DNA from 4 places in the Micromonospora yongxingensis genome. Region 3 is predicted to be linked to each of the others. Evidence: riboswitches for the same ligand, from Rfam matches in the RefSeq annotation. Region 3 holds a riboswitch; each other region holds the start of a gene.

Region 1 (7,426 bases), on a different contig from region 3:
CGATGAGCAGCGGGTGGCTGAACGGGATGTCCTCGTACCAGCCGGGGAAGAACCGCAGCTCCAGCTCGTCGAGGAAGGCCCGGCGGACCACCTTGTTCCACGCGGTGTGCTGCACACGCAGCAGCTGCGGCTGGTCGGCCAGACGGGCCACGCCGGGCATCCCGCGCAGCAGGTGGCTGCTCGCGTCGACCTCACGCCGGCCGTCCTCGTGCACCCGCAGGTGGTCCAGCATCAGCACGTCGGGCTGGTGCTGGCGCAGCCGGTCCAGCACCGCTGCGATGGTGCCCGGCGGCAGCCAGTCGTCGCTGTCGACGAACCAGACGTACCGGCCGGTGGCCACGTCGAGACCGGCGTTGCGGGCCAGGCCCAGGCCCACGTTGCTGCTCAGGTGGACGACGTGGACCCCGTCGCGGCCGGCGGCGTACGACCGCAGCATCGCGCCGCAGCCGTCCGGGGAGGCGTCGTCGACGGCGATCAGTTCGACCGCCCCCGCCTCGCCCGCCGGTACGTCGGCCCGGATCGACTCCAGGCACTGGTAGAGGTACGCCTCGACGCCGTACACGGGCACGACGATGCTCAGCAGCGGTGCGTGCGTCGGCTCATTGACCACGCCGCCACCTTCGACGACCCGGATGGCCGGGCTCGGAACCTGACGTGGCCTACGAAGGTGGAATCCCTGAACTTGCGCGGAGCGGAAGGTTAACGCCGGCCCTCCGGCACCCGTGGGACACGTCCGGTTCACCCTGGAGTGACCCGGTAGGGTGCCCCGGGTGCGGCCCTGCCCGGGCCGCCGTGGGCGTCGCCGTCGCGCCGTCCGACGCCGCGCCGAGGAGGAGACGCACGTGCTGGTGATCCTGCGGAGCGCCGGGACCTCGGCATGACGAGCACCGTCGCCGAGTCGGCGGCCCGGCCCGCGCCCACCACCACCCGGCTGCCCTCGCTGACCGGGCTGCGGTGGATCGCCGCGTTGCTGGTCTTCGGCTTCCACGCCGGGACCATGCGGATCATCACCGAGCCGGACTACAAGGCCGTGGTCGACACGCTGTTCACCCTCGGGCTGTCCGGGGTGCAGTTCTTCTTCATCCTCAGCGGCTTCGTGCTGGTCTGGTCGGCCCGCCCGGGCGACTCCCGGCGGAGCTTCTGGCGGCGCCGGGTCGCCAAGATCTATCCGAACCATCTGGTGCTGTGGGCCGCGGCGCTGCTGGTCGCCTGGTGGTTCGCCGATCCGGTGCTGCCGGCCGCCGCGCTGGAGAACCTGCTGCTGCTGCAGGCCTGGGACCCCCGGCCGGGCTGGTTCTACAGCATCAACACGGTGAGCTGGTCGCTGTCCTGCGAGTTCTTCTTCTACCTCTGCCTGCCGTTGGCCCTGCCGTTGCTGCGCCGGTCCCGGCCGGCGTTGCTCTGGACGCTGGTCGTCGCGTTGCCGCTGCTGATCTTCGCGCTCTGGCCGGCGCAGCATCTGGTGCCGGAGGCCAGCCGCTGGTGGTTCACCCAGGTCTTCCCGCCGGTGCGGTCGCTGGAGTTCTGGTTGGGCGCGGTGGCGGCCGAGCTGATGCGCCGCGGGCTCTGGCGGGGCCCCGGGTTGACCGCGGCCAGCCTGATCTTCGCGGTCACCTGGCTGGCCGCCGCCCAGTGGATCCGCGCCGAGCTGTGGACCACCCTGCTCGCGGTGGCGTACCTGCTGGTGATCACCGCCGCCGCGGACGCCGACGTGCGGGGGCTGCGCTCGCCGTGGCGGTCGCGGCCGCTGGTGTGGCTCGGCGAGGTCTCGTTCGCCTTCTACCTGGTGCACGTGCTGGTGATGACGAGCGTGCTGCGGTGGACCGGGGACTGGGGGACCGGCTTCGGCGGCTGGCGCGGCCCGGCGGCGGTGCTCGGCTTCCTGCTGGTGAACCTGGTCCTCGCCGGGCTGCTGCATCGCTTCGTGGAGACCCCGATGATGCGGCGGCTCGCGCCGCGCCGCCCGGCCCGCCCGGCGGTCGTTCCGCGACAGCGGACCGGCGGCGCCCAAGCCGGCCGCACCGAACCCGGCGGCACCGCGCAGGCTCGTGGTGCAGAGGCCGAGGCCACCGGATCGCACGACGTCGAAGTGGACCGACCCGGCGAGCGACCGACCTACGCCGAGTCGCGCTGACACCGTCCATCCTGGTCGGCGCGGCGTGCGCCGACACGCCCGGCACCCATGCACCCGGGCGGCCACGACGGTAGCGTGGGTACGTGCTTCCGGTCGCGCTCACCTGTCCGCTGTGGTGGGTGGCGCGCTGGGCGACACGTGTGCTGACCAGCCTCGCCGTCGTCGCCGCCCTCGCGCTCGGCGCGGGCACGGCCCCCGCCACCGCCTCCGGGTCGACGGCGCCGGCCTCCGGGCCGACGGCGTTCACCCCCGGGCTGCTCGCGCCGATGTCCCGACCCGCCCCGGCCGACGGTGCCGCACACACGACGCCGTTCGGCGCCGAGGGAGCCGTCGAGCAGGCCGGCCCGACGTGGTCGACCGACGGGCAGGCAACGCCCCTCGCCGAACAGGCCGCCGCCGTCGACGCGGCGCCGGTGCGCGCGGCCGGCGCCGGCCGGCTGCCCCGCTCTGCCGGCCCGGCCAGCCGGGCGCCCCGGGCCCCACCCGCACGCTGAGCCACCGGGACGCGTCCCGCCGCCGCACCTGTCGACTCATCCGCTCCGCACCCCGCCGACCCGTGGCCCGCCGCCGGTGGCCCGTGCGGATCCTCATCGCATCACTCTCTCCGCGAGGTGCCGACCATGGAGACCGTCGTCTTCCACCATTTCCTGACCGAGGTGCCGCAGGCCGCCGCCATCTGGTCAGCCCTGTTCCTGCTCGCTCTCACCGTGCTCGCCGTGCTCGTCGCCCGCCCGGAGCGGGACCAGCCGGCGGTGGACCCGGCGCCGGCGCCAAGCGCCCGGGAGGTGGCCGAGGCCGAGGCCGCCGACCTGCGCCGGTACGCCGAGGAGGTCGCCGTCGCCGCTGCCGGGGCTGCGCAGACCGCCCGCCGGCGGCGCACCGACTGGCTGACCGCTCAGGAAGAGGTGGAGCAGGCCTGGGCCAGGTACGACGAGGCGGACACCGCCGCCCGCCGGTTCGACGGGGCCGGCGCGCTGCCCACCCCGCGTACGCCGCGCACCCCCGCCGAGTACGCCGCCCGGGAGCGCTATCTGCATCGTGCGGCGATGGAGGCGCACTGGCGCGGTGACCTGTCCATGCGGCAGCTCGGTGACGTCTTCGCGCACCGCAACGGCTGGGATCCCCGCCGGCACCCCGTCGAGCAGGAGGCGCTGCTGAGCCGGGCGGTCCGGGACGCGCGGCTGGCCGACTACCGGGCCGCGGCCGGGCGGGAACGGTCGGCGTGGCGGGACGCGGAACTGGCCGCGGCCTCGGCCCGGGCGCTCGCCGAGGAGGCGTACGCGGCGGCGGCCCGGCTGCGCCCGAACACGCTACCGGCACGTCGCACGATGACCGCGGCGCTGCGTCCGGCGGCCGTGACGCGGTGGCGTCCGGCCCGGGTCGGCTGAGTCGTCGATTAGGGACGTGAGCCCGGTCACACCCGCTCGGAACCGGGCGCACGGCGCGATCGGCGCGATTGTTCCCGCGAATCCGGCGCCGTTGTCACCGGCCTGTCCGGTTCCCGCCCGCAGGCGCCTCCGTAACCGGTTGTCCCATCGAGTCGCGTCAGTGGCAATACGCGCAGAAATTGCTGCGCCATTTCAGGTTTACGCAGGTGAACCTGGCTTGGCAGGGTGGGAACACGACCAGTAGTGTCGTCCCGTCCGGTGCGGTAACCGTTCGCAAGAGGCGACGCCGCGCCGACCCGCTTAATCGTGATCAACGAACCGGGGACCCACCAGCAAGTCCGGGGTGAATCCGCGAGCCACGGCCGCGGTAGGGCGATCTTCCCGCCCGAATCCGTCAGCTAACCCGGTAGGCGGTGTCGGAAGGAGTTCCATCCTCGTGCAGCAACTCTCCACCCCTCGGTTGTTCCCCCGCCTCCACGGCGCCGCGGTGCCCCCGCCCATCCGTCTTGTGACGGTGAGCTGACCCCCCGGGTCACCGCCTCTTCCGCCCGGCCACGCCGGGCCATCCCCTGAGCGGTTCATCATCCGCGGACCACGGTCCGCGCGTTGGCGCCTGCCCGGATACCGGTCCGGCCCCGGTGTGCCGCTCTCCCCCTGATCCGTGGAGGACCCCGTGAAGCACACCCTGCAGCGTCAGCTCCGCCGCCTCACCAGCGAGCGCCCGTACCAGATCGTCGCCGCCTCCGCCGCGGCCCTCGCGATCGCCACCACCGGTGGCGCCCTGCTCGCCGGCACCGACGACGCCCCGGCCACCCAGCACACCGCGACCACGGTCGCCGAGATGCGCAGCGACACCGCTGCCTCCCGTGGCGACGCGCGCGACGCGTCCCCCTCGGCCAGTTCCGCGCCGACCACCACCGCTCCCGTGCCGGCCACCAGCGCCGCGTCGCCCGCCGCCAAGGCCAGCGGCAACCCGGACCTGACCCGTAAGCCGCAGCCGCCGAAGCCGCCCGCGACCAAGGTGCTCGACTACGACTACCAGGCGCAGAACACGTACTACAACTGTGGCCCGGCGGCCACCCGCAACGCCCTCAGCGCCACCGGCATCGACCGCACGCAGGACGAGCTGGGCGCCGAGCTGGGCACCACCGAGATGGGCACCAACTCCGCCCTGGACACCACCCGGGTGCTCAACGCCGAGGTGAAGGGCTCCCCGTACCGGACCCGCATGTTCGCCGGCACGCCCAGCCCGGCGCAGATGGACCAGCTCCAGGCCGACGTGGTCGCGGCCATCAGCGCCGGTCGCGGCGTGGTGGCCAACGTCGTCGGCGACGCCACCGACACCAACGGCGGCTGGCACTCCTACGGCGGTGGCCACTACATCGCCGTCGTGGGTTACAAGGACAACGGCCGGACCGTGCGGATCGCCGACTCGGCGAACGCCGCCGACCCGGCGTACTGGATCACCACGATCGACCTGGCGAACTGGATCGCCACTCGGGGTTACTCCGCCTGACCCGGGCGCAGCCGCCGCGGGCGCCGTCCCCCACGAGGGGCCGGCGCCCGCGGCGTCCGCGTCGGTGCGATCAGTAGCTGACGAAGCCGTACAGCGCGAGGTGGTTGGACTTCGTCCCGCTGACCGTGTGGTCGACTACGGACGGCTGCACGCTGCCCTTCACGAAGAGATAATCGATCTTGCTGGAGCCGCTGGTGGCCTTCGACCCGTAGCCGGTCATGCCGTACCCGCTCAGCGTGCCCGACGCGATGCCCGTGCGGTTCGCGTCGATGCCCACGATGCGGATCGTGGAGGCGTTCAGCAGGCTGGTCGCGTCCGCACCGAGGTGGATGCCGCTGTTGGCGATGCCCCGGTCGCCGTCGCCGGCGCACGCGTTCTGCCGGTTCTCCTGGGGTAGGTGCATCGTCGCGGCGAACACGCTGGTGCCGGTGGCCCTGATGGTGAACCGGGCCGCGATGGCGCTGGTCCGCTTCCACTTGTAGTAGTCGGTGCTGTCCGGGTCGCTGTTCGGCGGCTTGTAGAGCGTGCACCCGGCGCCGTTGTCGTAGGCCGTGCCGGGCTTGAGCCAGCCCGCGCTCCAGTACTTCGAGATGTCACCGGCGGCGAGGCCGAGCGTCCTGGTGTTCCAGATGATCCCGTTGGTCTGCTTCTTCTTGAGGTCACCGAGCGCCTGCGAGCTGCACCTGTGCGTGCTGCCCCACGGCTCCGGGTCACTCCAGGCGACGATCGCACCGTACGTGCCCGCCGGGTAGCCGAACTTGGCCGACAGTTGATCGGCGTACGCCTCGGCCTGGCCGGTGCCGCGTACCTGTTGCACGATGAGAATGTCGGGCGCCACCACACCGGTGGTGCCGGTGCGGCCGGCGTCGTCGACCAGGATCGAGGTCAGGTGGTCCGGCCCGGAGATCCGGCTGCACGTCCCGTCGGAGTTGTTGACCACCAGGTTCTCGATGTTGTTGTTGTAGACCCGCAGGACCCGGTCGGCGGCCACCGCCGTGTCGGCGCCTCGGGCAGGGCTGGCTGGTGCGGTGCCGAGAGCGGGGGTGCCGGGCACGGTGGCGAGCGCGACGGCCACCAGGGCCGCCGCCAGTGCTGATCGATGCTTCGTACGCACGGTCGGCTCTCCTCTCGCGATGGGCCCGACGGTGGCCGAGCCCGTCCAGGCGCCGGACTCTACAGTGGATCTTCCCGGCACGGTGTCCCCGCGCGCGTCGCCGGCGACAGCTCTCGTACCAGCGGTCGAACCGTGCGAGACTGCGGCCGTGGTGGATGAACCAGAGGGCCGGGCAGGTCGCGGACCGATCCTGTTGCTTCTGCACGGGATGGGGGCGACCGGCGACGTCTGGCTGCCCTGGGCGCCGCTGCTGGAGCAGCACTGGCCGGGGCGGTGGCTGGCACCGGACCTCGCCGGTCACGGTTGGTCGGCGCCGCTGCCGTCGTACTCCTTCGACGGGTTCGCCGAGCGGATCGCCCACGGCCTGGCCGCCGACGACCGGGTCGTCGTGCTCGGGCACTCGCTGGGCGGGGTGGTCGGCCTGGCGCTGGCCGCCCGCGCCGCCGGCACGCGGGTGGCCGCCATGGTCGGGCTGGGCATCAAGGCCGTCTGGTCACCCGAGGAACTGACCCGCGCCGCCGAACTCGCCGCCCGCCCGGTCGCCTGGTTCCCCAGCCGCACCGAGGCGGCCCGCCGCTACCTGCGGGTCTCCGGGCTCTCCGGCCTGCTTCCGCCCGACCACCCGGTGGTCGACGCCGGGCTGCGCCAGGTCGACGGCCGGTGGCGGCTGGCGATGGACCCGGGCGCGTTCGCCGTCGGCGAGCCGGACCTCGCCGCTCTGCTGGCCGCGACGGACGTGCCGGTGGTGCTGGCCCGAGGCGAGCACGACCCGATGGTCACCGACGCCCAGCTCAAGGAGTTCGGCGTACCGGTCGCCACGCTGCCGGGGCTGGGGCACAACGCGCACGTGGAGGACCCGGCGGCGGTGCTGGCGCTGCTGGACGCGTACCGCTGAGCCGCTACACCGGGGTCGACGTGGCCAGCGGCCTCGCCGGCGCCAACTCCTGCCGGGCGGCGGTCAGGAACGCGTCAGCGTACGACTCGGCCGGGAAGTCACCCAGGTAGCGGCGGCGGGTCGCCCAGCGCGCCTCGGCCAGCGGGTCGGTGTCCAGCAGTGCGGTCAGCACCTCGTCCACATTCGACATGTCGCGGCGCAGCACGTAGCCCGACCCGGCCAGCGGGAAGCGGTCCACGAACCGGTCGCCCCCGTCGCCCATGTCGGTGACCGCGTAGGGCTTGCCGGAGTAGAGGTAGTCGGAGATCACCCCGGACACGTCGGAGACGAGCGCGTCCGAGGCGTTCACACACTCGGTCAGGCTCAGCTCCCGGGCCGC
Region 2 (7,426 bases), on a different contig from region 3:
ATCTCGCGGGCCGACGCCCGTCCCGGTGACCTGGTCTTCTTCTTCAGCGACCTGCACCATGTCGGCCTGTATCTGGGCAACGACCAGATGGTGCACGCGCCACGCGCCGGTAAACCGGTGCAGGTGGCCAGCATCAACAACATGCCGGTCGCCGGGTTCCGCAGACCCTGACCCACCGCACGCACGACGACGGCCCCCGGTCACCGACCGGGGGCCGTCGTTTCCGTTCAGCCGGGTGCGCCCAGCGGCGACGGCAGCAGCAGCACGTCGTCCAGGTTGACGTACATGATCCGGTGACCGAACTGGACCTGCACGTAGCGCAGGTCACCGCGGACGACCGTCCAGTCGCCAGGCGACGACCCGTCAAAGGTGGTCGCGCGGTAGTACTCGCTCGGCAGGATCCCGCCCACCGCGTACCGCTGCCCGGCAGCGAACGTGTACTGCAACGGCGAGATGGCCTGGTAGGGCACGCCGGCCGGATAGGCGGCCTGCTCCGGGTAGGCCCGCCCGTAGACCGGGATGGTGGCTTTGCCCGGCTTGGGCGTCACCACGAAGCCCGTGGCCCACTTCGCGGTCCGCGCCGAGGTGGGGTTGTGGAACCAGGCCTTCTGGCCGAGGTACCAGATCGCCGTCCAGTCGCCGCGGACCTCCGCCACGGCGTACGTCTGGCCGGCCGAGGCGCGTGCGCCGTGGTCGGAGACGTACATCGTGTCCGGTGAGCCGTCCGGGCGCAGGGCGATGTCGTTGACCAGTGGTGCGTCGTGATTCGGCGCGCTGTGCAGGATCACCGCCGACGAACCGCGCGACGGGCACGGCGCGGCCGGCGGCACCGGAGTCGGTACGCCCGGCGGCTGCTGGTTGCAGCCGTGGAAGGCGGGCCGGTTGGTGGCGAAGTCCGGGTCGATGGTGACCAGGCCGGTGCGGGCCGTGCCGATGGTCCGGAACGGCGCCTTCATCAGGTCGAAGTAGTGCGACCAGTCCCAGTAGGGGCCCGGGTCCCAGTGCATGCCGCGGACGTTCCCCGCGATGGTGCCGGGCACGTTGTCGTGGCCGATGATGTGCTGGCGGTCCAGCGGGATGTTGAGCTTCGTCGCCAGGTGCCGCACCAGCTTGGCCGAGGTGCGGTACATCGCCTCGGTGTACCAGGTGCCCTGGCCGGCGAAGCCCTCGTGCTCGATGCCGACGGACTTGGCGTTGACGTACCAGTTGCCGGCCTGCCAGCCGACGTCCTTGGTCTTGACGTGCTGGGCCACGTAGCCGTCGACCGAGCGCAGCGTGTAGTGCCAGCCCAGGTAGTCCGCCTGCTTGACCAGGTCGACGCTGGGCGCGAAGTAGCCCTCGGTGTCGTGGATGACGATGTACTCGATCTTCTGCTGTGCCGGGCGGTTGCCCAGGTCGTGGTTGCCGTAGTCGCCGGCACCCGGCCCGTACTTCTCGTACGGGGCGGGAATCCACTCGCAGGCGAGGCGGACCGGGCACTCCAGCCCGTCGGGCCGTTCCGTCCGCCGCAGCCCGAGCCGGTGCAGCGCGCTGGCGTCCGGGTTGACCGCCTGGGCGGTCAGGGTGACCTGGTGGCCGTCGTCGGTCCGCCGGCTCGCGCCGACGCGGATCTGGTCGTACACCTCGTCGGCGAAGGCCGCCGCGGCGTCCTCGGTGTCGGCGCCGGAGTACCGGGCCACCGCGCCGTACCAGGCCCCGGGGTCACTCACCGCGCCGACCGGGCCGCCGAGATCCCTCTGGTACGAGGAGAGCAGCGCGGCCCCGCCGCGGATGTTGGCGGCCGGATCGGAGCGGAGCGTCTCCGTGCCGACTCCGACGAGGCTCGCCGCTGCCTGGAGGGTCTGCAGCGCCGCCGCCGCGGGCGGGGCCTGCCGCGATCCCGTCACCGTGGGCGCGGTGACGGTCAGCGGCCGGGACTCGTCGCCGCGCGGGTCCTCGCCCTCGTCGACGTGGCCACCGGCGGGCAGCGTGGTGACGTGGGCGGCGTCGGTCAGGTGCAGCGGCCCGTAGCCGCCACTGGTGCTGGGGGTGCCGGGATGGGTGTCCCACCGGGACTCCAGATACGAGACGCCGAGCAGGATGCTTTCCGGAACGCCGTACTCGGCGGCTGCGGCGGCGTACTGCTGCTGGCGGTCGGCGGTGGGCGCGGCGGTGGCCGGCCCGGGTAGTGGTACGGCGGTCAGGGCGGCGACCACGGTGGCGGCGAGCAGCGCGCGCCGGCCGGTCGACAGGGTTGGATGGTGCATCGAACCCCCTAGATATAGCGAGTACACGTGAGGTCACCTTCGCGCCGTCCGGGAGTCCGCGTCAATATCTTTCCGAATATCGGCGCGATAGGAAACAAATCTCCGGCCACGGTGGGTGATCCCGTCGGATCGGTACGGAGTGTCACGGCCGCGCGGGTTGCGGATCGGTAACAGCCGTCTCTACTCTGGTCATTCGTCGGCCCGACAGCAGGTCCACCCAGCCCGGGCGGTAACGGACCGACACCGCCGAGTCGCTTCCGAGCGAACCGGGGACCCAGGTTTTCCGGGGTGAATCCGCAACCACTGCGGTAGGGCGCCAACTTCCCGCCCGAACCCGTCAGCTAACCCGGTAGGCGGTCAGGAAGAAGGAGTACGGAACCCGGTGGCTCACCATGCCCCGCGGCCGTCGTCCGAACGGTCGGCGTCAGCCGGCCTGACGTCGATCGTGCCGCGCCCACGCTGGTCCCGCTTCACCACCGCCCTCGCCGCACTGGTCGGCGTCGCCGTCGTCCTGACCGGCAGCGCGACCGCGGCCCACGCGGACCCGTCCGTCGCCGAGATCGAGCGCCAGATCGACGCCGACTGGAACAAACTCGAACCGATCATCGAACGGCACAACGCCACCCGCACCGACCTGGCCGCCAAGCGCAGGCAGGCCGACGCGCTCGCCGCCCGGATCGCCCCGCTGGAACGCCAGGTCGACGCGGCGATGGACAAGGTCAGCGCGCTCGCCGTCCGCGCCTACAAGGGTGAGGCCGTCTCCACCGTCAACGCCGTGTTGGGCAGCCGGTCGCCGAGCGAGGTGGTCGGGCAGCTCGAGATGCTCGACCGGTTCGCGCACAACCAGCAGGAGGACGTCGCGCAGGTCGCCGACCTGCGCGACGAGCTGGCCCGGCAGAAGGCGCCGCTGGACGAGATGGTGACCCAGCTGACCCGGACCGAAGCCCAGCTGGCGGCCAAGAAGAAGCAGATCAACGAGGAGATCGACCGGCTGCAGAAGCTGCGCCTCAAGGTGTACGGCAACGGTGGTGGCGGCCCGCTGCGTCCGGCGCCCTGCCCGGCCAGCTACCCGGGCGGCGGTGCCGGCGTGGCCGTCAAGTTCGCCTGCGCGCAGATCGGCAAGCCCTACGTGTGGGGCGCCGAGGGCCCGAACTCGTACGACTGCTCCGGCCTGATGCTGGCCGCCTGGGCCAAGGCCGGGGTTTCGCTGCCGCACAACGCCGCCCAGCAGAGCCGGGTGACCAAGGACGTCAGCAGGGCCGACCTGCGCGCCGGTGACCTGGTCTTCTACTACAGCGACATCCACCACGTCGGCATGTACGTGGGCAACGGCTGGGTCGTGCACGCCTCGCAGGCCGGCCAACCCATCAAGATGAAGAAGGTCGACGACGGCCCGATCCACAGCTACGGCCGCCCGGGCTGATCCCGGATGACCGGAGGGCCCGTCGCGATTCGTCGCGGCGGGCCCTCGTCGTTACCGGGTCAGCGCGTCGGCCAGGTGCGCCAGTGCTGCCAGGCGCGGCTCGGAGTGGGCCCCCGCTGGCCCTGGTACCGGGAGCCGTAGACCACCGAGCCGTACGGGTGCTCGGCCGGCGAGGAGAGCCGGAAGATGCAGAGCTGCCCGATCTTCATGCCCGGCCAGAGGGTGATCGGCAGATTCGCCACGTTGGACAGCTCCAGCGTCACGTGACCGGAGAATCCCGGGTCGATGAACCCGGCGGTGGAGTGGGTGAGCAGGCCGAGTCGGCCCAGGCTCGACTTGCCCTCCAGCCGGCCGGCGAGCTGGTCGCCGAGCGAGATCACCTCGAGCGTGGAGGCGAGCACGAACTCCCCCGGGTGCAGCACGAAGGGCTCACCGTCGGGCACCTCGACCACCGAGGTCAGGTCGTCCTGCTGCATCGCCGGGTCGATGTGCGTGTAGAGATGGTTGTTGAAGACCCGGAACAGCCGGTCGAGTCGTACGTCGATGCTGGACGGTTGGACCAGGGTGGGCTCGAACGGCTCCAGGCCCAGCGTGCCGGCCTTGATCTCGGAGACCAGGTCGCGGTCGGAGAGCAGCATTCGACCACCATAGCGGCGTTGCCGAGAACGCCCGGATCCGGTGCCGGTGACCAGCGCGTCGAGGTCGCTAGTCGTACATTTGTTCGATAGAATGTCGGCATGGCTTCCTGGTCCGAATTCGCCGCCGACGAGCCCCGCCTCGCCGACGGGATCCGCGTTCTCCTCCAGCAGTACGGGCCAGGCTTCGGCTACCTGGCAACGGTCCGCGCCGACGGCGGGCCCCGGGTTCATCCCGTCTCCCCGGTCATCACCGACGAGGGGCTGTTCTGCTTCGTCATCGACTCGCCGAAGCGCCGTGACCTCGAACGGGACGGCCGTTACGCGCTGCACTCCTTCCCACCGGAGGAGAGCGACGACGAGGCGTACGTGGCGGGGCGCGCCTGGCCGGTGACCGATCCGGCCCGGGTGGCTCGGCTGGCGCAGAGTTCCCGGGCGGCTCCGCAGGTCGACTGGCAGCTGTTCGAGTTCACCGTCGACGTGGCGATGCTGACCCGCCGCGAGCAGCACGCCGCAGTTTTGCCCGGTGACGCGCCGGGCGGGCCTGCCGTTCAGGTCTGGCTCGACCCGCACCCCCCGGCCGTGGCGGCCAAGCCGGCCGCCGTACCGCAGACCCGCCCGGCCCGTCGCAGCCGTGACGTCCAGCGTTCGGCCGCCTGACCGCGGCCCACAGACCCGGTCCTGGGGGAAGACACCGGTGCCGGCTCCGTCGTGACGGAGCCGGCACCGGTGGTACGCGGGAGAGCTACGCCGCGCGGTACGCGTTCCACGCGGTCAGCATGCGGCTCGCCTGACCGGGAGTGAACTGGTACATGCACGAGTCGTAGGTGTAGTCCATGAAGTTGGTGATCGGGTCCAGCCCGGTCGCCGAGCAGGTGTTCCGCCCGGTCGGGCACTCGTACGCCGGCGACGCCTCGGCCGGGGTGTCGCTGACGCTGTCACCCGAGCCACCGCAGCCACCCTGGAAGGTGTGGTAGAGGTTCAGCCAGTGGCCCACCTCGTGGGTGCCGGTGTCGCCCTGGTTGTAGTTGGTCGCCGTGCCACCCGGCAGCGACTCGCTCAGCACGACCACCCCGTCCATGCTGCTCAGCTTCCGCTGCGGGAAGGTCGCCCAGCCCAGCAGGTCGTCACTCAGCTCGCCCAGGTAGATGTTGAGCGTGTTCTTGCCGCCGACTCGCAGCGAGGACTTCATCGACCGCTCCGCCGTCGAGCCCTCGACGATCGGGTACCAGGACGGGTTCGTCACCCGGTTGATCTTGTCGAGCCGGAAGTCGAATGCGGTGACCGCGCCGCCGGTGGCGCCGGCGTAGGCCTGGTTCAGCACGTTGATCTGGGCGGTGATCAGCGAGTCGGGGATGTTGCCGCCGGCCCGGGTGCTGTCCCGCTGGATCACGTGCACCACGACCGGGATGGTGACGGTGGCCAGCACCGAGGCACCGGCCCCGGTCCGGAAGTTCGCGCGCTCACGCAGCGCCGCGGCCAGGTCGGCGTCCCGCTCGCGGACCTGCTTCGCGGTCAGCTCGTTCGGCTCGTGCTTGGCCGCGGCGCCGGGCTTCACCCGGGCGTTGGCGTGGCTGTCGGCCGGCTCCACACAGGCGCCACCGGGCGCCGCGGAGAAGGCCGAAGCAGCCGGAACGACGCCCACCGCAGCGGTGCTGAGCAGCAGCGCGAGGGTCGTCGACGCGACACCGGCGGCACGCCGGGTCAGCAGGTTGGGACGGAGCCCCATTGGCCCACCTTCTTTCTGGCGGCGTGGCAGGGGGTGTGTCACGCCGGGCTGAGAACGTGTGGCAGACGTTACAACTCATCGACGCATTTGAGAACGGCCATATGTTGCCGTCCGGAAACTTCTTTCTGCAAGCTGCGGTATGCCGACGGCGGCGCGGCGGGGTGGGTCTGGCGCGCAGGGGTACCTTGGTGCACCGGCTGGGTGACTCAGGTACAGTGGTGCCGCCTGCGGGTGTAGTTCAATGGCAGAACATCAGCTTCCCAAGCTGACAGTGCGGGTTCGATTCCCGTCACCCGCTCCGAGGTCGAGGCCCTGGTCAGGACGCAAGTCCTAGCCAGGGCCTTCGACGTTGCTGCGGTCAGCAGCGACGGCCGTCACCGTCTCCAGAACAGGAGGTGGGTGACTCCGCTGGGGCTTGGCACGGAGTCGAGGTGGAAGCGGTCGAGAAGATCGGTGTGGCTCTCCCACAGCCGCTCACCGCGACCGAGGTCGACGGGCGCGACGGCGATGTGCATCGTGTCGACCAGGTCGGCCTCGATGAACTCGCGGATGGTGGCGACTCCACCACCAAGGCGTACGTCCCGGTCGCCGGCGGCCCGCCTCGCGCGTGCCAGCGCCTCGACCGGGTCCGCGTTGAGGAAATGGAAAGTGGTGTCAGCCAGGGTGAACGACGGGCGTTCGTGGTGGGTGAGCACGAAGACCGGCGTGTGGAAGGGTGGGTTGTCCCCCCACCACCCCTGCCACTCGTGGTTCTCCCAGGGGCCACGGTGGGGGCCGAACTTGTTGCGACCCATGATCTCCGCGCCGATGTTGCAGTCGTAGTCGCGGGTCATGTAGTCGTCCAGCCCGCGAGTGCCGCCGGGTTCGGTTCGGTAGTGGAAGCTGGCGGTGGCGGCGCGCCAGGAGAACAGGGGTGCGGGGTCCGCGTGGCCGAAGGGCCGTTCCAAGCTCTGCCCCTCACCTGTGCCGAACCCGTCACGCGACACGTTGAAGCACTGCACCCTCAACAACTGCGGCATCGATCCTCCTCGGTAACTGTTCAGCAGATCGGTACGGGGAAGGGCTAGTGTCCGTTTTGGAGGTGATCCCGTGTTCACCGAAGCTTTTCCGATCGTGACGACGCCCGACCTGCCCCGGCTGATCGCGTTCTACCGGGACGTCGTCGGCTTCGAGCAGACCTACCGGTTTCCGGACGAGGGCGACCCGGAGTTCGTCGCGCTCCGGCTGGGCAACAGCGAACTGGGCCTGGCCGCCGACCCGAAGGCGGGCGGTCCGTCCGCGGCGCTGCGATGGGAGTTGTGCGTCTACGCCGACGACTGCGACGAGGCCGTGGACGTGCTGCGAGCCGCGGGTGCCACCGTCACCGAGGAGCCGGTCGACCAGCCCTGGGGTG
Region 3 (7,426 bases):
TGGCGCTGCCCACGGCCACGCTGGCCCAGCTCGGCGACGACCTGGCCGCGGTGATCGACGCGGTGGCACCGACCGGGCGGGTCGTCCTGGTAGGGCACTCCATGGGCGGCATGACGATCATGGAGTACGCGCACCGCCACGCCGCCCACTTCGCGGCCCGCACCGCCGGGCTGGTCTTCGTCTCGACCACCGCCGAGGGGCACACGCACACGGTCTACGGGCTGTCGCCGCGGATCGCCCGGCTGATCAGGCTGGCCGAGACCACCGGCGCCGGTGTCCTGGCCCGCTGCGGCTCGTGGCGACCGCCCCGGGCGCTGCTGCGCGCGCTGCAACCGAGCATCCGGTGGATGCTCTTCGGCGACCGCTGCGAACCGGCCGACATCCGGCTGGTGACCTCGGCGGTGGCCCGCGCCTCGCTGCGCTCGATCGGCGGGTTCCGCGCGTCGATCGGCACCCAGCACCGGCTGGACACCCTCGCCGCGCTGGCGCACCTGCCGGCCGCCGCCCTGGTCGGCGACCGGGACCGGCTGACGCCCCCGCCGTGCGCCGAGTCGATCGCCGCGGCCCTGCCGGCCACCGAGTTGACCGTCTGCCCGGGCGCCGGGCACATGCTGATGATGGAACGCCCGGACGAGGTGAACGCCGCGCTGACCGGTGTCCTGGGCCGGGTGCTCGCCGAGCCGTCGCCGGACGCGGCGGGTGCGAGCGCCGTCGGAGCGGGTGCCTGACCACGTTCCCGCACCTCGGGCGCGGGGCGCCCGGTCGGGGGCCGTACCCTTCTGCGGTTGGCCCGCGCGGTTCGCGCCGCTTGCCGGCGACATCGAAGGAGCGTGCGTTGACCGACCAGACCGCCCTGGAGCAGGAGATCGCCGTCGAGCAACGGCACCTCGACCGGGTGTACGCCCGACTGGCCGAACTGCGGCGCTCGGCGGTTCGCGCCGAGCGGGACGGCTACCGGATGGCCCGGGTGGGCACGTTCGGCGCGCTGGTCGAACGCGACGCGATGGTCTTCCACGCCGCACAGCGGCGGCACACCCTCGACGCCGAGCACGAGGGGCTGGTCTTCGGCCGGCTGGACCTGCGGGACCGGCAGGTGCTGCACGTCGGGCGGCTCGGCATCCGCGACGAGGACGCCACCACCCTGGTCGTCGACTGGCGGGCGCCGGCGGCCGCCGCCTTCTACCAGGCCACGCCCGCCCAGCCGCTGGGCGTGGTGCGCCGTCGCACCATCCAGTCCCGCAACGAGCGCGTCACCCGCATCGAGGACGACCTGCTGGACCCGACCGCCGCCCCGGAGGGCATGACGGTGGTGGGCGACGGCGCGCTGCTGGCGACCCTGTCGCGGGCCACCGGCCGGGGCATGCGCGACATCGTGGCGACCATCCAGCGGGAGCAGGACGAGGCGATCCGTTCGCCCGGCTCCGGTGTGACGATCGTGGCCGGCGGCCCGGGCACCGGCAAGACCGCCGTGGCCCTGCACCGGGCCGCGTACCTGCTCTACTCCGACCGCAGCCGGTACGCCGGCGGCGGCATCCTGGTGGTTGGCCCGTCCTCGGTCTTCGTCGAGTACATCGCCTCGGTGCTGCCCTCGCTCGGTGAGGACACCGCGACCCTGCACTCGCTGGGCACCCTCTTCCCGGGGATGACCGCCACCCGCACCGACCCGCCCGAGGTGGCGTCGGTGAAGGGCTCGCTGCGGATGCGCCGGGTGCTGGAGCGGGCGGTCCGGGACGCGGTGCCGGGCGGTCCGGGCGAGTTGCGGCTGCTCTACCGGGGCGTGCTGCTGCGGTTGGACCGGGCCGAGCTGGACCGGATCCGGGACCGCGCGCTGCACCGGGGCGCCCGGCGCAACGAGGCACGCCGGGCCGGTTTCGACGGCGTCTTCGCCGCGCTCTGGGCCCAGGCCCGGCGGCTGAGCGTCGGTCGGCTGCCGGAGCAGCCGGCGTTCGAGGCGGAGATCGCCGAGCGGCCGGAGTTCCGGGAGTTCCTGAAGGCGTGGTGGCCGCGGCTGCACCCCCGGCACGTGCTCGACTGGCTGGCCCAGCCGGATCGGCTGCGCCGGTACGCCGGCGGGATCCTCTCCAGCGCGGAGGTCCGGCTGCTCAGCGCGGCGTACCAGAGCCTGGACACCGACGGGCTGACCATCGCCGACGTGGCGCTGCTGGACGAGCTGGACGCGCTGCTCGGCAAGCCGGTCCAGCCGGCCCGGGCACGGCGCGACCCGTTCCAGCTGGCGGGCGGGGTCCGCGAGTTGAGCACCTTCGCCGAGCGGCAGCGGGCCGCCCGGGAGTCGGCCCGGGAGCGTCCGGCGGACTACCGGGACTACGCGCACGTGGTGGTGGACGAGGCGCAGGACGTCTCGCCGATGCAGTGGCGCATGGTCGGCCGGCGCGGCCGGTTGGCGTCCTGGACGGTGGTGGGCGATCCGGCGCAGACCGCGTGGACCGGCGACCCGCGGGAGCTGGACCAGGCTCGGGACCAGGCGCTGGGCCGGCGCAAGCGGCACGATTTCACCCTGACCACCAACTACCGCAACTCGGCGGAGATCTTCGCGGTGGCCGCGGCGGAGATCCGCCGGCTCTACCCGGATCTGACGCTGCCGAGCGCCGTCCGCTCGACCGGGGTCGACCCGGTCGAGCTGGTGGTGCCCCCGACCGCGCTGGAGACGTCGGTGGTGGAGGCGGCCACCGGCCTGCTGGCCGAGGTCGAGGGCACGGTCGGGGTGATCACGCCGGTCCCCCGCCGCGACGAGGTCGCCGGCTGGCTCGGCGCGCTCGGCGCGCCGCGGCTGCAGGTGGTGACCAGCCTGGAGGCGAAGGGCATGGAGTACGACGGGGTGGTGCTGGTCGCCCCGAGCGAGATCCGGGCGGATCCGGGTGCCGGTGTACGGACGCTCTACGTGGCGCTCTCCCGGGCCACCCAGCGGCTCACCACCATCGACCCGACCGGCTGACCTGCGGCGGTGAGCCGCGCCGGGCGGTCGCCGGCACTACACTTGCATACATAGCGATGTGAGCATACATTTGACCAGGTCCCGGCGGACGGCGGAGGGTGGTTTCGTGGGCGCAGGTCATGACCACCACCACGGGTCGGTCGCCAATGCCGCGCACCAGCACCGGGGCCGACTCTGGACGGCGTTCGGGCTCCTCGCCACCCTGATGGTGGTCGAAGCGGTGGCCGCCTTCCACACCGGCTCGCTGGCCCTGCTCTCCGACGCCGGGCACATGTTCACCGACGTGCTCGGCATCGCCATGGCGCTCGCCGCCATCACCGCCACCCGGCGGGCCACCGGCGACCCGCAGCGCACGTTCGGGCTCTACCGGCTCGAGGTGCTCGCCGCGCTCGCCAACGCCGTCCTGCTCTCCGGCGTGGCGGTCTACGTCGTGATCGAGGCCATCGGCCGGTTCGGCGACCCGCACGAGGTGCTGGCCGGCCCGATGCTCGTGGTCGCCACGCTCGGCCTGCTCGCCAACCTGGCGGCGTTCACCCTGCTCCGCGCGGGCGCCCGGGAGAGCATCAACCTGCAGGGCGCCTACCTGGAGGTGCTCGGGGACCTGCTCGGCTCGCTCGGCGTGATCGGCGCGGCGCTGCTCATCCAGGTCACCGACTGGTGGTGGGCGGACCCTCTGGTCGCGGTCGCCATCGGCGTGTTCATCCTGCCGCGCACCTGGCGGCTGGGGCGGGCCGCGGTCCGCATTCTGGTGCAGGCCGCACCCGAACACCTCCAGGTGACCGCCGTGCACGACCGGCTGGCCGCCGTGCCCGGCGTGGTCGAGGTGCACGACCTGCACGTCTGGACGCTCACCTCCGGCATGGAGGTGGCCTCCGCACACCTGACCATGGCCCCCGGCGCGGACGTCGGCGCGGTGCTCACCGCGGCGCGTACCGCCCTGCACGAGGACTTCCGGATCGAGCACGCGACGTTGCAGACCGAGCCCGGCGCCGCTCCCGGGGCCTGCGGTTCGGTCAAGTGGTAATACCTTTCACCAGGTTTTTTCGTCTTCGTCCGAATTGTTGGTGACGACGCACGCACCGTCCGTCACATCGGCTGCACAGGTCCCAGAGGCACCGGTAGGCTCGGTCCCGGCCTCCACCCGGCGGCGCCCTAACGGCGCCGGTGGCGGTCGCCGCCTAATCGCCCGAGCGGGCGAACCGGGGAACCATGTTCCTGGGGTGCATCCGCGTCAGCGGTAGGGATCTTCCGTCCCGAACCCGTCAGCTAACCCGGTCGGCGGCTGACGGAAGGACATGCGTAGTGGCACCAGCACGACCACCCGCCGCCCGACTGGCGGCCCTGATCGTCGCGATGCTCGCTCTCGGCGTCGCACTGCCGGCCGGCGCCGCCTCGGCCGCTCCCCCGACCAACCTGCAGGCGGCCGCGGCCCCCGACGGCGACGAGGAAGGCGGCACCCCGGCACTCCGGGCGCAACTCGAGGCGGCCAGCAAGGGCTACCTGGACGCGAAGCGGGCCCTGGACACCTCCGTACAGCGCCAGCAGCAGCTCACCACCCAACTCAAGGCCACCGAGACCGAGCTGACCCAACGCAGCGGCAAGGTCGGCGAGATCGCCGGAGTGGCCTACCGCACCGGCCGGCTCGGCACGATGTCGGCGCTGCTCAACAGCAACACCCCGGAAGGCTTCATGGACCGGGCCGCCGCGCTCGACGCGGTCGCCGCCAACGAGGACCGGGTGCTGCGCGACCTGCTCGCCACCAAGGACCAGGCCAACCGCACCCGGATCGCGCTCGACGGCGAGATCCGCGAACAGCGCAAGCAGGTCACCGTGATGGCCAAGCGCAAGGAGCAGGCCGAACGGGCCCTGACGGTGGCGACCACCAAGCCCCGGACAACCGCCGACAGCGGCGGCTCCAACCGGGGCACCTCGGCCGCCAACGCCCAGGCCGCGCCGCGCAACTCCGACGGCTCCTGGCCATCGGAGTCGTGCAGCGTCAACGACCCCACCCCGGCCACCGGCTGCATCACCCCGCGCACCCTGCACGCGCTCAACCAGGCCAAGGCCGCCGGCTTCACCCGGTACGTCTCCTGCCACCGCTCCGGCGGCTCCGGCGAACACCCCAAGGGCCGTGCCTGCGACTTCGCGGCACAGAAGAGCGGCTTCGGCGGGGACGCCACCGGCGGCGACAAGACGTACGGCAACAACCTGGCCGCGTACTTCATCCGCAACGCCGACCGGCTCGCCGTGCTGTACGTGATCTGGTACCGGCAGATCTGGCTGCCCAGCAGCGGGTGGAAGTCGTACAGCGGAGCGGGTGGCGACCCGTCCAGCGACCACACCAACCACGTGCACCTGTCGGTGTACTGACCCGACCCGCCCGGTGCCCCCTGACACGGAGGCACCGGGCGGGGTACGTCAGCGGGCGTACCCCGGATGTCGCCGACGGTCGGACGACCACGGCCGGACCAGGCGGCAGCATCGCTCGTATGCGTCGACTCCCGCCACCCGCCCGCAAGGCGCTGCTCACCCTGCACCTGGTCACCTCGCTCGGCTGGCTCGGCGCCGACCTGGTGCTGCTCACCCTCGGCGTCGCGGCGCTGCGTGGCGCCGACCCGGCCGTCGTCTACCCGGTCGCCGCGCTGATCGGCACCGTGCTGTTCGCGCCGCTGAGCGTGCTGGTCTGGCTGGTCGGCGTGGCCAGCGCGCTGCTCACCCCGTGGGGCCTGCTGCGCTACCGCTGGGTGCTGACCAAGCTCGTCATCACCACGGTGATGGTCGGACTGGTGCTGTTCCTGCTCACCCCGAACCTGCGCCACGCCGGTGCCTTGGGCGTCGCCCTGCCCGCTCAGGACCGCGCCGACCTGGTGATCGCACCGGCGGTGTCCACCAGCCTGATGGTCATCGCGACGGTGCTCTCGACGTACAAACCGTGGGGGCGACGAGCGGCCGGCCGGCCCACCGTCGCCGGCGCGGCCAGCCATGATCGCGCCGCAACCAGGATGTAGTGACCTCGGAGCCGCAGCAGGCCACTACATCCAGGGTGGAGGGACCCTGGCAGGGGCGCGGCGCGGACGCGCGGAGTTGGTCAGGTGGGTGGTGGGGGGACGTCGGGGCGGTCCAGGACCGCGCCGAGTCGGGTGGCCAGGGCCAGGTGGGCCGCGCGGGCCTGGCGGAACGCGTACCGGAACAGCGGGGCGGGCGCGGTCAGGGTGATCTCGACATCGATGCGGACCAGGCCGTCCGGCTCGGCGCGCAGCCGGGTGTGGTTGCGCACGGTGGTGGCCGGCCACTGGCGGGCCACCATGACGATCTCGTCTTCCTCGCTGATCAGCACGTCCGCCTGGTACGTGGTCCGGAAGCGCACCGGCCCCGCCGCCAGCCGGTCGCTGATCGCGTAGCTGGCCTGGGCGCCGGGCCGGGGAGGCAGCCGGCGGACCCGGATGATCAGTGGATGCAGCTCGCCCTGCCGGGTCAGGTCACTGAGCAGCGCCGCCGCGTCGGCGGTCGAGCAGCGGGCCTGAACGGTGTAGCTGAAGGTATCGCTCCTGAGCACACCGTCTCCCGCCGTCGATGGTCGCCCGATCGTCCCGTACGCCGGTCGGGCTGGCAACGCCCGGACGGACACGCACTGTTGTCCCGCCCTTCGCACACCGTTCGCACTACGGTCGGCTAATGGGAAATCACCGGCTGTGACGGAAGGGTGGATGCATGAAAGGCTACGACCGGTGAGCGGGCACGTGATGGTCTTCGCGCCCACGCCGCAGCTGACGGTGACCGTCGACCAGCCGAGCGACCAGCCCGAGCTGCACCTGCACCCGGGTGGGCAGGGCGTCTGGCAGGCCCGCATGGTGCTGTCGCTCGGGGTCGACGTGGTGCTCTGCGCCGCGCTCGGCGGCGAGATCGGCCAGGTGCTGGAGCCGCTGCTGGTCAGCGAGGGCGTGGAGCTCAAGGTGGTGGTCCGCGACTCGGGCAGCGGCGGGTACGTGCACGACCGTCGGGACGGGTCCCGGCAGGAGATCGTCGACGTGCCCGGGCAGCCCCTGAGCCGGCACGAGCTCGACGAGCTGTACAACCTGGCTCTCGGCGAGGGCCTGCGGGCGTCGGTGAGCGTTCTCAGTGGACCCAACGAGCCGTGGCTCGTCCCGGCCGACCTGTACCGGCGCTTCGCCGCCGACCTCGGCGCGAACGGCGGCCGGGTGGTGGTGGACCTCTCCGGCGACCACCTCGGCGCGGTGCTGGACAGCGGGGTGTTCTTCCTGAAGGTGAGCCACGAGGAGCTGATCCGCGACGGCCGCGCCCGCAGCGACGACACCGCGGAGCTGAGCCGGGTGATGTACGACCTGCACGCCTCCGGCGCCGAGACGGTGGTGGTGAGCCGGGCGGACCAGCCGGCGCTGGCGCTCATCGACGGGGAACTGTTCGAGGTGGAGATGCCCCGGTTGGAGGCCGCCGACCCGCGCGGCGCGGGCG
Region 4 (7,426 bases), on a different contig from region 3:
GTGCGGCCGGGCTGCGGCGTGCCGGTCAGGGTGACCGTGTAGCCGTCGACGGTGGTGCTGCTCGCCGGGGCGGGCAGCGGTCGCTCGGTCAGTGCTCCGGGAACGGTCACGTCCACCCCGAGGGTCAGCGGCTCAGCCCCGGTCGGGGTGAAGTCGGCGAACGCCCGCCACTGCCCGGGGCCGGCCAGCGGGCTGGCGACCCGCCAGGTGCCGTCCGGGGCGAGGTCGGGGTGCACGTGCCGGAAACCGGAGAGGTCCCGCCGGGCGACGATGAGGTGCATCCGCTTGTCGTGCGCCACGTCGTAGCGGGTCACCGGGCGGCCGTCCGGCCCGCCGATCCGGAAGGCGAACTCGCCGGCCGGCGCGGTGAGCGGTTCGAGGGTGTAGCCCCGGTCGGAGACGAGCAGGCCACCGGGGATCCGGTCGACCGACTCGTCGTGCTCCCCGGGGTCGCTCGCGCCCGGCTCGTGGGCGGCTCCGCCGTCGTGCCGGCTCTCGGCGACCGGGGCGGCGGGACCGGCCACCTGGCCGATCCCGTACGCCGCGCCGAAGACCGCCGCGAGGCCGAGGGCGAACCCGCTGAGTCTGGTCACCGTGTTCATGCCGGCCTCCCGCGATCAGGCGTCGACGAGGTCGTAGCCGGCCTCGTCGACGGCGGCCCGGACGCTGTCCACGTCCAGTGGCTGGTCGCTGGTGACGGTGACCCGGCCGCTGGCCAGGTCGACCTGGACGTCGCTGACCCCGGCGATGGCGCCCACCTCGGCGCTGACCGCGCTGACGCAGTGCCCACAGGTCATGCCCCGCACCTGGTACGTCGTGTTGACCATCGGACTGATCTCCCCTCTGCCACCTCCGAGCCTATACCCCCGGGGGGTAACTCGGAGACGAACCTCTGCCCATGTCACTTACCGGTACCCGGTGGGGGTATCCCGGCAGAGACGACCGTACCATACCCCCCAGGGGTACGCTATCCTGGTTCTCATGACCGCACCCACCCCGATCCGCGGGTACACCGCCAGCAAGGACCAGCTGCTCACGCGGCTCCGCCGTGTCGAGGGGCAGGTCCGGGGCATCGAGAAGATGGTCGACGACGACCGCTACTGCATCGACGTGCTCACCCAGATCTCCGCGATCCAGGCCGCACTCGACAAGGTGGCGTTGGGCCTGCTCGACGGGCACGCCCGGCACTGCATGCACGAGGGAGCGGCCGAGGGCCGGGCCGACGAGATGGCCACTGAGATGATGGCGGCGGTCGGCCGGCTGATGAAGCGCGGCTGAGGGCTCTCAGTCGCGCCCCGGGTCGAGGCGCACCCGGCGCAGCAACTGGGCGTTGAGCGCCACCACGATGGTCGACGCGGACATCAGCACGGCCGCCAGCGCCGGGCTCAACGCCACCCCGGCCCAGGCGAACACCCCGGCGGCCAGCGGCAGGGCCACCACGTTGTAGCCCGCCGCCCAGGCCAGGTTCTGCCGCATCTTGCCGTACGACGCCCGCGACAGCCGGACCACGGCGGCGACCCCGCGCGGATCCGACGACGCCAGCACCACCCCGGCGGACTCGATCGCCACATCGGTGCCCGCCCCGATCGCGACACCCACGTCGGCGCGGGCCAACGCCGGCGCGTCGTTCACCCCGTCGCCGACCATCGCCACCGACAGCCCGCGCCGCTGCAGTTCGGTTACCCGGTCGTCCTTCTCCGCCGGCAGCACCTCGGCGAAGACCTCGTCGACGCCCGCACGGAAGCCGAGGTCGGCGGCGACCGACTCCGCCACCGAGCGGGCGTCCCCGGTGATCATGGCGATGGTCCGGACGCCCTCGGCGCGCAGCTCGACGATCGCCTGGCGAGCCTCCGGACGCACCTCGTCGGTCAGCGCGAACGCGGCGAGCACCGCATCCGGCAGCCGCACCAGGTGCAGCACGGCGGCACCCCGCGCCGACCACGGCCCGGTCGCCGCGTCCAACCCGGCCGGCAGCGGCAGGTCCAACTCCCGTAGCAGCGCCGGCCCGCCCACCGCGTACTCCCTACCGTCGACGGTGGCCCGCACACCCCGGCCCGGCATCGACCGGAACCCGGCGGCCCGGGCCGGGCCGGCGTCCCCGGCCGCCGTCACGATCGCCCGTGCCAGGGGATGCTCGCTGTCGGACTCCACGCCGGCCGCGATCCGCAGCACCTCGTCCCGCTCGACGCCGGGCACCGTCGCCACGTCGGTGACCACGTGCTCGCCCCGGGTCAGGGTGCCGGTCTTGTCGAAGAGCACGGCGGCCACGGTCCGCATCCGCTCCAGCGCCAGCCGGTCCTTGACCAGGATCCCGGACCGCGCGGCCAGCGCGGTGGAGAGCGCCACGACCAGCGGGATGGCCAGGCCCAGCGCGTGCGGGCAGGCGATCACCAGGACGGTCACCGCACGGACCACGGCCTCGTCCGGCTCGCCCAGCGCGGTCCAGACCAGCACGGTCAGCACCGCGGTGCCCGTGGCCAGGTAGAACAGCGCGGCGGCGAACCGGTCGGCCAGCAACTGCGCCCGCCCGCCGGAGCGCTGCGCCTGCGCGACCATCCGCTGGATGCCGGCGAGCGCGGTCTGCTCACCGAGCGCCTCGACGCGGACCCGGACCGCCGAGTCGGTGACCACGGTGCCGGCCACCACCCGGTCCCCGGCCGATCGGGCGACCGGACGCGACTCCCCAGTGATCATCGACTCGTCCAGCTCGGCGCTGCCGTCGACGATCCGACCGTCGGCCGGCACCCGGCCCCCCGGCCGGACCAGCACCACATCGCCGACCCTCAGTCCGGTCACCGGTACGGCCTCGACCCGCCCCTCCGCCGTCACCCGCTCCGCCTCGTCCGGCAGCAGCGCGGCGAGCGCCGCAAGCGCACCGCGGGCCTGCCCGATGGCCTTCATCTCCTGCCAGTGCCCGAGCAGCATGATGGTGACCAGCGCGGCCAGCTCCCACCAGAAGTCCAGGTCGAAGGCACCCAGGCTGGTGGCCAGCGACGCGGCGTAGGCGACGGATATCGCCATCGCGACCAGCAGCATCATCCCCGGCGCGCGGTCCCGCACCTCGCGGACAGCACCGACCAGGAACGGCCAACCGCCCCACCAGAACACCACCGATCCGAGTACCGGCCCGACCCAGGAGCGCCCCGGAGCGTCCAGCCGGAGGCCGATCCGGTCCAGCACCAGGTGGCTCGTCAGCACCACCGGCACGGTGAGCACCAGGCAGACCCAGAACCGACGGCGGAACATCGCCGGGTCGTGCCCGGCGTGCTTGTCGTGCCCGGCGTGCCCGTCGTGCTCCGCGTCCGCCTTCGGGCCGGCGGAGTCGGTGTGCTGCCGGTGGCCGCCGTGGCGGTCGGGGTCGGGCGGTGACGGAGCGGACATGACTCCAACATGCCGGTCCGGTCACCGCCGCGCGGGCGGTTCGACCGCGCGACACTCCGCCACGACCTGCGTCCACGGGTCGGGCTGGTTAGCATCTCCCACGATGGCCCTCCGGACCTCGCCGCGCAGTCGGGCATCGGTGTCGCCGAGACATGGCGTCGCCGCCAACCGGCCGAGCCCGGCACTCACCGTCGGTGATCAGGCCGTCGCGCTCCAGCGATCCGTCGTGTCCGTCGCCGCGTTCCCGCGGCGACGGTGAACCGACCGGCCCGCCGGCACGTACCCCGCACCGGATCGTTGGGAGTCACACATTGGGTTCCGACCACAGCCGTTCGGCTCCGTCCGCCCCGCCCCGGGTGCGACGGATCCTCATCGCGACGGTGGTACCGCTCTTCGTCGCCACCGTGCTCGCCGCGGTGGTGCTCTGGCCACGCGACGGGTCACCGCAGACCTCCGCCGGCACCGACGTGCCGCGCTACCACGGCACCGTCACCCGCGTGGTGACCGAGCCGTGCCCGCCGGCGGCACCGGGCCCGGAGGGCACCCCGGATGTCGGGGACGGGCCGTGCGGCACGGTCGATATCCGGGTGGCCGACGGGCCGGCCGCCGGCCAGCAGGTCCAGACCCCGGTGCCGGACGGACCGGGCGCACCGCGCGTCGAGGTCGGCGACGAGATCGTCCTGGTCGAGCTGACCGATCCCACCGATCCGACCGCCAGCAGTTGGAACATCGCCGAGCACCAGCGCGGCACGTCACTGATCTGGCTGGCGGTGGTGTTCGCCGCCGCGATCGTCGCGTTCGGCAGGTGGCGGGGCCTGGCCGCGCTGGGCGGGCTGGCCGCCAGCTTCGCCATCCTGCTCACCTTCGTGCTGCCGGGGATCGGCGCCGGCCGATCACCCCTGCTGGTGGCGGTGGTCGGTGCCGCCCTGATCATGTTCGTGGTGCTCTACCTGACGCACGGGGTCACCGCGCAGACCTCGGTCGCGGTGCTCGGCACCCTGGGCAGCCTGGTGCTGACCGGCGTGCTCGCCACCATCGCCACCGCCGCCACCCACCTCACCGGCTTCGGCAGCGAGGACGCCACCACCCTGTCGATGTTCCAGGCCAACGTCGATCTGCACGGCCTGCTGCTCGCCGGGATCATCATCGGCTCGCTCGGGGTGCTCGACGACGTGACGGTCACCCAGGCGGCCACCGTCACCGAGCTGGCGAACGCCAACCCGGGGCTGACCCGGTTGCAGCTCTACCGGGCGGCCACCCGGGTGGGCCGGGCGCACATCGCCTCCACCGTCAACACCATCGTGCTGGCGTACGCGGGCGCCTCGCTGCCGCTGCTGCTCCTGCTGACCGCCGACACGCGGCCGATCGAACAGATCCTCACCAGCGAGTTCCTCGCACAGGAGATCGTCCGCAGCGCGGTCGCCACGCTCGGCCTGATCGCCGCCGTACCGCTGACCACCGGCCTGGCCGCCGTGGTGACCGCGGCCGGCGCGGCCGGTAACACCCCGGTCGCCGACCCGCCCGCCGGACGACCCAGGCCCGATCGCGCGGAGGCACTGGCGGCACTCAGCTCCCCCCGCACGGGTCGACAGGACCCGACCGGACCGGATCCGGCGGGGGCCACACCCCCATCCACCGCCACCGACCGGTGGCCCGAGCCCGACAGGAGCACGGATACGGCATGGTGACACTCCTCAGCGTGACGAGGTGGGGCATCCGCCCTGAGAACCGCGTCACTGGTCACTCAACGCCATGGCGAAATGACGCTTTTAGTCGGCATCAGGACGTAGCTCAGCCGGTCGCCTCTCGGGTAACCTCGCTGCCGGTCACCGCCGAAGGCGCGACGCAGCGCCTGCGGTGCCACCGCCCAATCGCCAGCCGGCGAGCCGGGGACCCAGGTATGTGGGGTGAATCCGCGTCAGCGGTAGGGGCCACTTCCGCCCCGAACCCGTCAGCTAACCCGGTCGGCGGTCGACGGAAGGGAATACTGTGACGGCACCCCTACGCCGCTGGTTGACGCCCGTGGTGGCCGTGATCGCCGCACTGACCGTGCTCGCCGGCCCCCTCCCGGCCCACGCCGCCCCGACGACGCCCACCCCGTCCGGGCACGAGGAGGACGGCGAGCCCAAGCTGCTCAACGACGTCATCGAGAAGGCCAACCGCGACTACTCAGCCGCCAAGTCCAAACTGGACAAGTCCAAGAAGCGGCAGCTGGAGCTGGCGCTGGAGGTCGACAAGGCCAATGCCGAGCTGGAGGCGCTGGCCCCCCAGGTCGGGCAGATCGCCTCCCAGTCGTACCGGACCGGCCGGATCGGCGCCATCGCGATGTTGCTGGAGAGCGACGCCCCGGACTCGTTCGTCCAGCGCGCGGCGGTGCTCGACGAGATGAACATGGTCAACGAGAAGAAGCTCTCCGAGGTCAACGCGGTGAAGTCGCGCGCCGAGCAGGCCAAGCTGGCCCTCGACGCGGAGGTCCGCGAGCAGCAGAAGCAGACGGCCCTCATGGCGAAGGAGAAGCGCGACGCCGACAAGGCGCTCGCCCTGGTCGGTGGGAAGGGTTTCACCGGCGGGCTGGTGTCGGCGACCTCGCCGGTCGCCCGGCTCGGCCCGGGCCGGACCGCCGACGGTGACTGGAAGTCCGAGTCGTGCAGCGAGAACGACCCCACCACCTCCGGCTGCGTCACGCCGCGCACGCTGCACGCGTACAAGGAGGTCAAGCGGGCCGGCTTCAACCGGTTCGTCGGCTGCTACCGCTCCGGCGGGCCGTGGGAGCACCCGAAGGGTCGCGCCTGCGACTGGTCGTTGCAGAAGAGCGGCTTCAGCCCCTGGCACAACGAGGACACCCGGACGTACGGCAACAACGTGGCCGCGTTCCTCATCCGCAACGCCGACCGACTCGGCATCTACTACGTGATCTGGAACCGGCAGATCTGGTTCCCGGCGACCGGCTGGAAGTCGTACAGCGGGCCGTCGAACCACACCGACCACGTACACATGTCGATGCTCTGACCCGCGTGCAGAACGTCGAAGGGCCGTCCCGCGTCGCGGGGCGGCCCTCGTCGCGTCAGGCGGCGGCCGGACCGGGTGCGGTCGGCACGTCGAGCGGCGTGGTGCCGGCCGGCACCGCGGTCACCGGGCGCACCGCTCCGGCGGCGAGCCGGTACGACATCCCCACGACCGCGCACCGGCCCCGCACCACCTCGTCCGCCAGCACGGGCGACTGGGCCAGCAGCGTCTCGACGGTCTGTGCGATGTGGACGTCGACGATGCCGTCGATGTCGTCGATCCCGTCGGCGGCGGCGCGGCGAAGACTGGGCAGCACGGCGTCGACCACGGCACCCAGGTGCCCCTGGGGCGACGTGCCGGTGGTGACCGCTTCCCGGGCCGCCTGGACCGCACCGCACGAGTCGTGGCCGAGCACCACCACCAGCGGGGTGCCGAGCACGGTCACGGCGTACTCCACGCTGCCCAGGACCTCGGGGCCGGCCGTGTGCCCGGCCGTGCGGACCACGAAGAGGTCGCCCAGACCCCGGTCGAAGATGATCTCGGCGGCCAACCGGGAGTCGGAGCAGCCTACGATCACCGCGAACGGGTGCTGTCCGTCGGCGACCGCAGCGCGGTGCCCGGCGTCCTGGTTGGGGTGGCGCGGGGCACCGCTGACGAAGCGCCGGTTACCGGCGGTCAGCTCGGCGTACGCCCGGGCCGGCTCGCTGATCGCCGGCGCCCGGCCGGTGGTCCGCTGCGGCCCCGGCTGTCCGCCGGGTGTACCGGTACGATCCATCCCCGCACCTCGTCTCACGCGTTTGACCTGCTCAACAGGCATTTCAGCCGGGCCGGCGGTGGGCGGCGGCTCGGCTCCACCGTCACACGCAGCGCAAGACGCGTCAAGATATGCGTGATATAGATTTCATACGTTGGCCCCGCTCCGGCGACGCCCGGCGGCGGGGCGGACAACCGGAGAGGCGGTCAGACGATGGCGGGCACGACGGCAGGTGACACCGGCGGCGGCCGGAACTGGACGTTCCTCACCAACCACGGGCACGTC

The links. Region 3 has a riboswitch for cyclic di-AMP ahead of ACTWLT_RS16725 (coiled-coil domain-containing protein). Riboswitches for the same ligand answer to the same signal wherever they lie in the genome.
Region 1: it holds a riboswitch for cyclic di-AMP, as region 3 does, so the genes downstream of both, ACTWLT_RS28865 (C39 family peptidase) here and ACTWLT_RS16725 (coiled-coil domain-containing protein) in region 3, are expected to answer to the same signal.
Region 2: it holds a riboswitch for cyclic di-AMP, as region 3 does, so the genes downstream of both, ACTWLT_RS08575 (C40 family peptidase) here and ACTWLT_RS16725 (coiled-coil domain-containing protein) in region 3, are expected to answer to the same signal.
Region 4: it holds a riboswitch for cyclic di-AMP, as region 3 does, so the genes downstream of both, ACTWLT_RS22015 (coiled-coil domain-containing protein) here and ACTWLT_RS16725 (coiled-coil domain-containing protein) in region 3, are expected to answer to the same signal.

What each region holds. Positions count from the first base shown of each region.
Region 1 covers NZ_JBQXEO010000034.1:26,051-33,476, forward strand. The annotation lists gene ACTWLT_RS28845 (glycosyltransferase family 2 protein) at 1-610, opposite strand, end outside; gene ACTWLT_RS28850 (acyltransferase family protein) at 878-2,134, shown strand; gene ACTWLT_RS28855 (hypothetical protein) at 2,218-2,628, shown strand; gene ACTWLT_RS28860 (hypothetical protein) at 2,755-3,522, shown strand; cyclic di-AMP (ydaO/yuaA leader) riboswitch at 3,810-3,950, shown strand; gene ACTWLT_RS28865 (C39 family peptidase) at 4,184-5,038, shown strand; gene ACTWLT_RS28870 (hypothetical protein) at 5,109-6,152, opposite strand; gene ACTWLT_RS28875 (alpha/beta fold hydrolase) at 6,301-7,047, shown strand; gene ACTWLT_RS28880 (CDP-glycerol glycerophosphotransferase family protein) at 7,052-7,426, opposite strand, start outside.
Region 2 covers NZ_JBQXEO010000004.1:267,368-274,793, forward strand. The annotation lists gene ACTWLT_RS08565 (C40 family peptidase) at 1-171, shown strand, start outside; gene ACTWLT_RS08570 (N-acetylmuramoyl-L-alanine amidase) at 228-2,246, opposite strand; cyclic di-AMP (ydaO/yuaA leader) riboswitch at 2,481-2,616, shown strand; gene ACTWLT_RS08575 (C40 family peptidase) at 2,692-3,669, shown strand; gene dcd (dCTP deaminase) at 3,729-4,307, opposite strand; gene ACTWLT_RS08585 (pyridoxamine 5'-phosphate oxidase family protein) at 4,407-4,964, shown strand; gene ACTWLT_RS08590 (zinc metalloprotease) at 5,050-6,033, opposite strand; tRNA gene ACTWLT_RS08595 (tRNA-Gly) at 6,261-6,331, shown strand; gene ACTWLT_RS08600 (dihydrofolate reductase family protein) at 6,408-7,052, opposite strand; gene ACTWLT_RS08605 (VOC family protein) at 7,123-7,426, shown strand, end outside.
Region 3 covers NZ_JBQXEO010000012.1:99,593-107,018, forward strand. The annotation lists gene ACTWLT_RS16710 (alpha/beta fold hydrolase) at 1-728, shown strand, start outside; gene ACTWLT_RS16715 (HelD family protein) at 836-2,953, shown strand; gene ACTWLT_RS16720 (cation diffusion facilitator family transporter) at 3,060-3,977, shown strand; cyclic di-AMP (ydaO/yuaA leader) riboswitch at 4,119-4,250, shown strand; gene ACTWLT_RS16725 (coiled-coil domain-containing protein) at 4,307-5,323, shown strand; gene ACTWLT_RS16730 (hypothetical protein) at 5,443-5,961, shown strand; gene ACTWLT_RS16735 (SRPBCC family protein) at 6,042-6,509, opposite strand; gene ACTWLT_RS16740 (PfkB family carbohydrate kinase) at 6,682-7,426, shown strand, end outside.
Region 4 covers NZ_JBQXEO010000019.1:67,550-74,975, reverse strand. The annotation lists gene ACTWLT_RS22040 (DUF8832 domain-containing protein) at 1-602, opposite strand, end outside; gene ACTWLT_RS22035 (heavy-metal-associated domain-containing protein) at 618-827, opposite strand; gene ACTWLT_RS22030 (metal-sensitive transcriptional regulator) at 982-1,278, shown strand; gene ACTWLT_RS22025 (copper-translocating P-type ATPase) at 1,285-3,381, opposite strand; gene ACTWLT_RS22020 (YibE/F family protein) at 3,693-5,069, shown strand; cyclic di-AMP (ydaO/yuaA leader) riboswitch at 5,236-5,367, shown strand; gene ACTWLT_RS22015 (coiled-coil domain-containing protein) at 5,371-6,390, shown strand; gene ACTWLT_RS22010 (carbonic anhydrase) at 6,446-7,162, opposite strand; gene ACTWLT_RS22005 (helix-turn-helix transcriptional regulator) at 7,355-7,426, shown strand, end outside.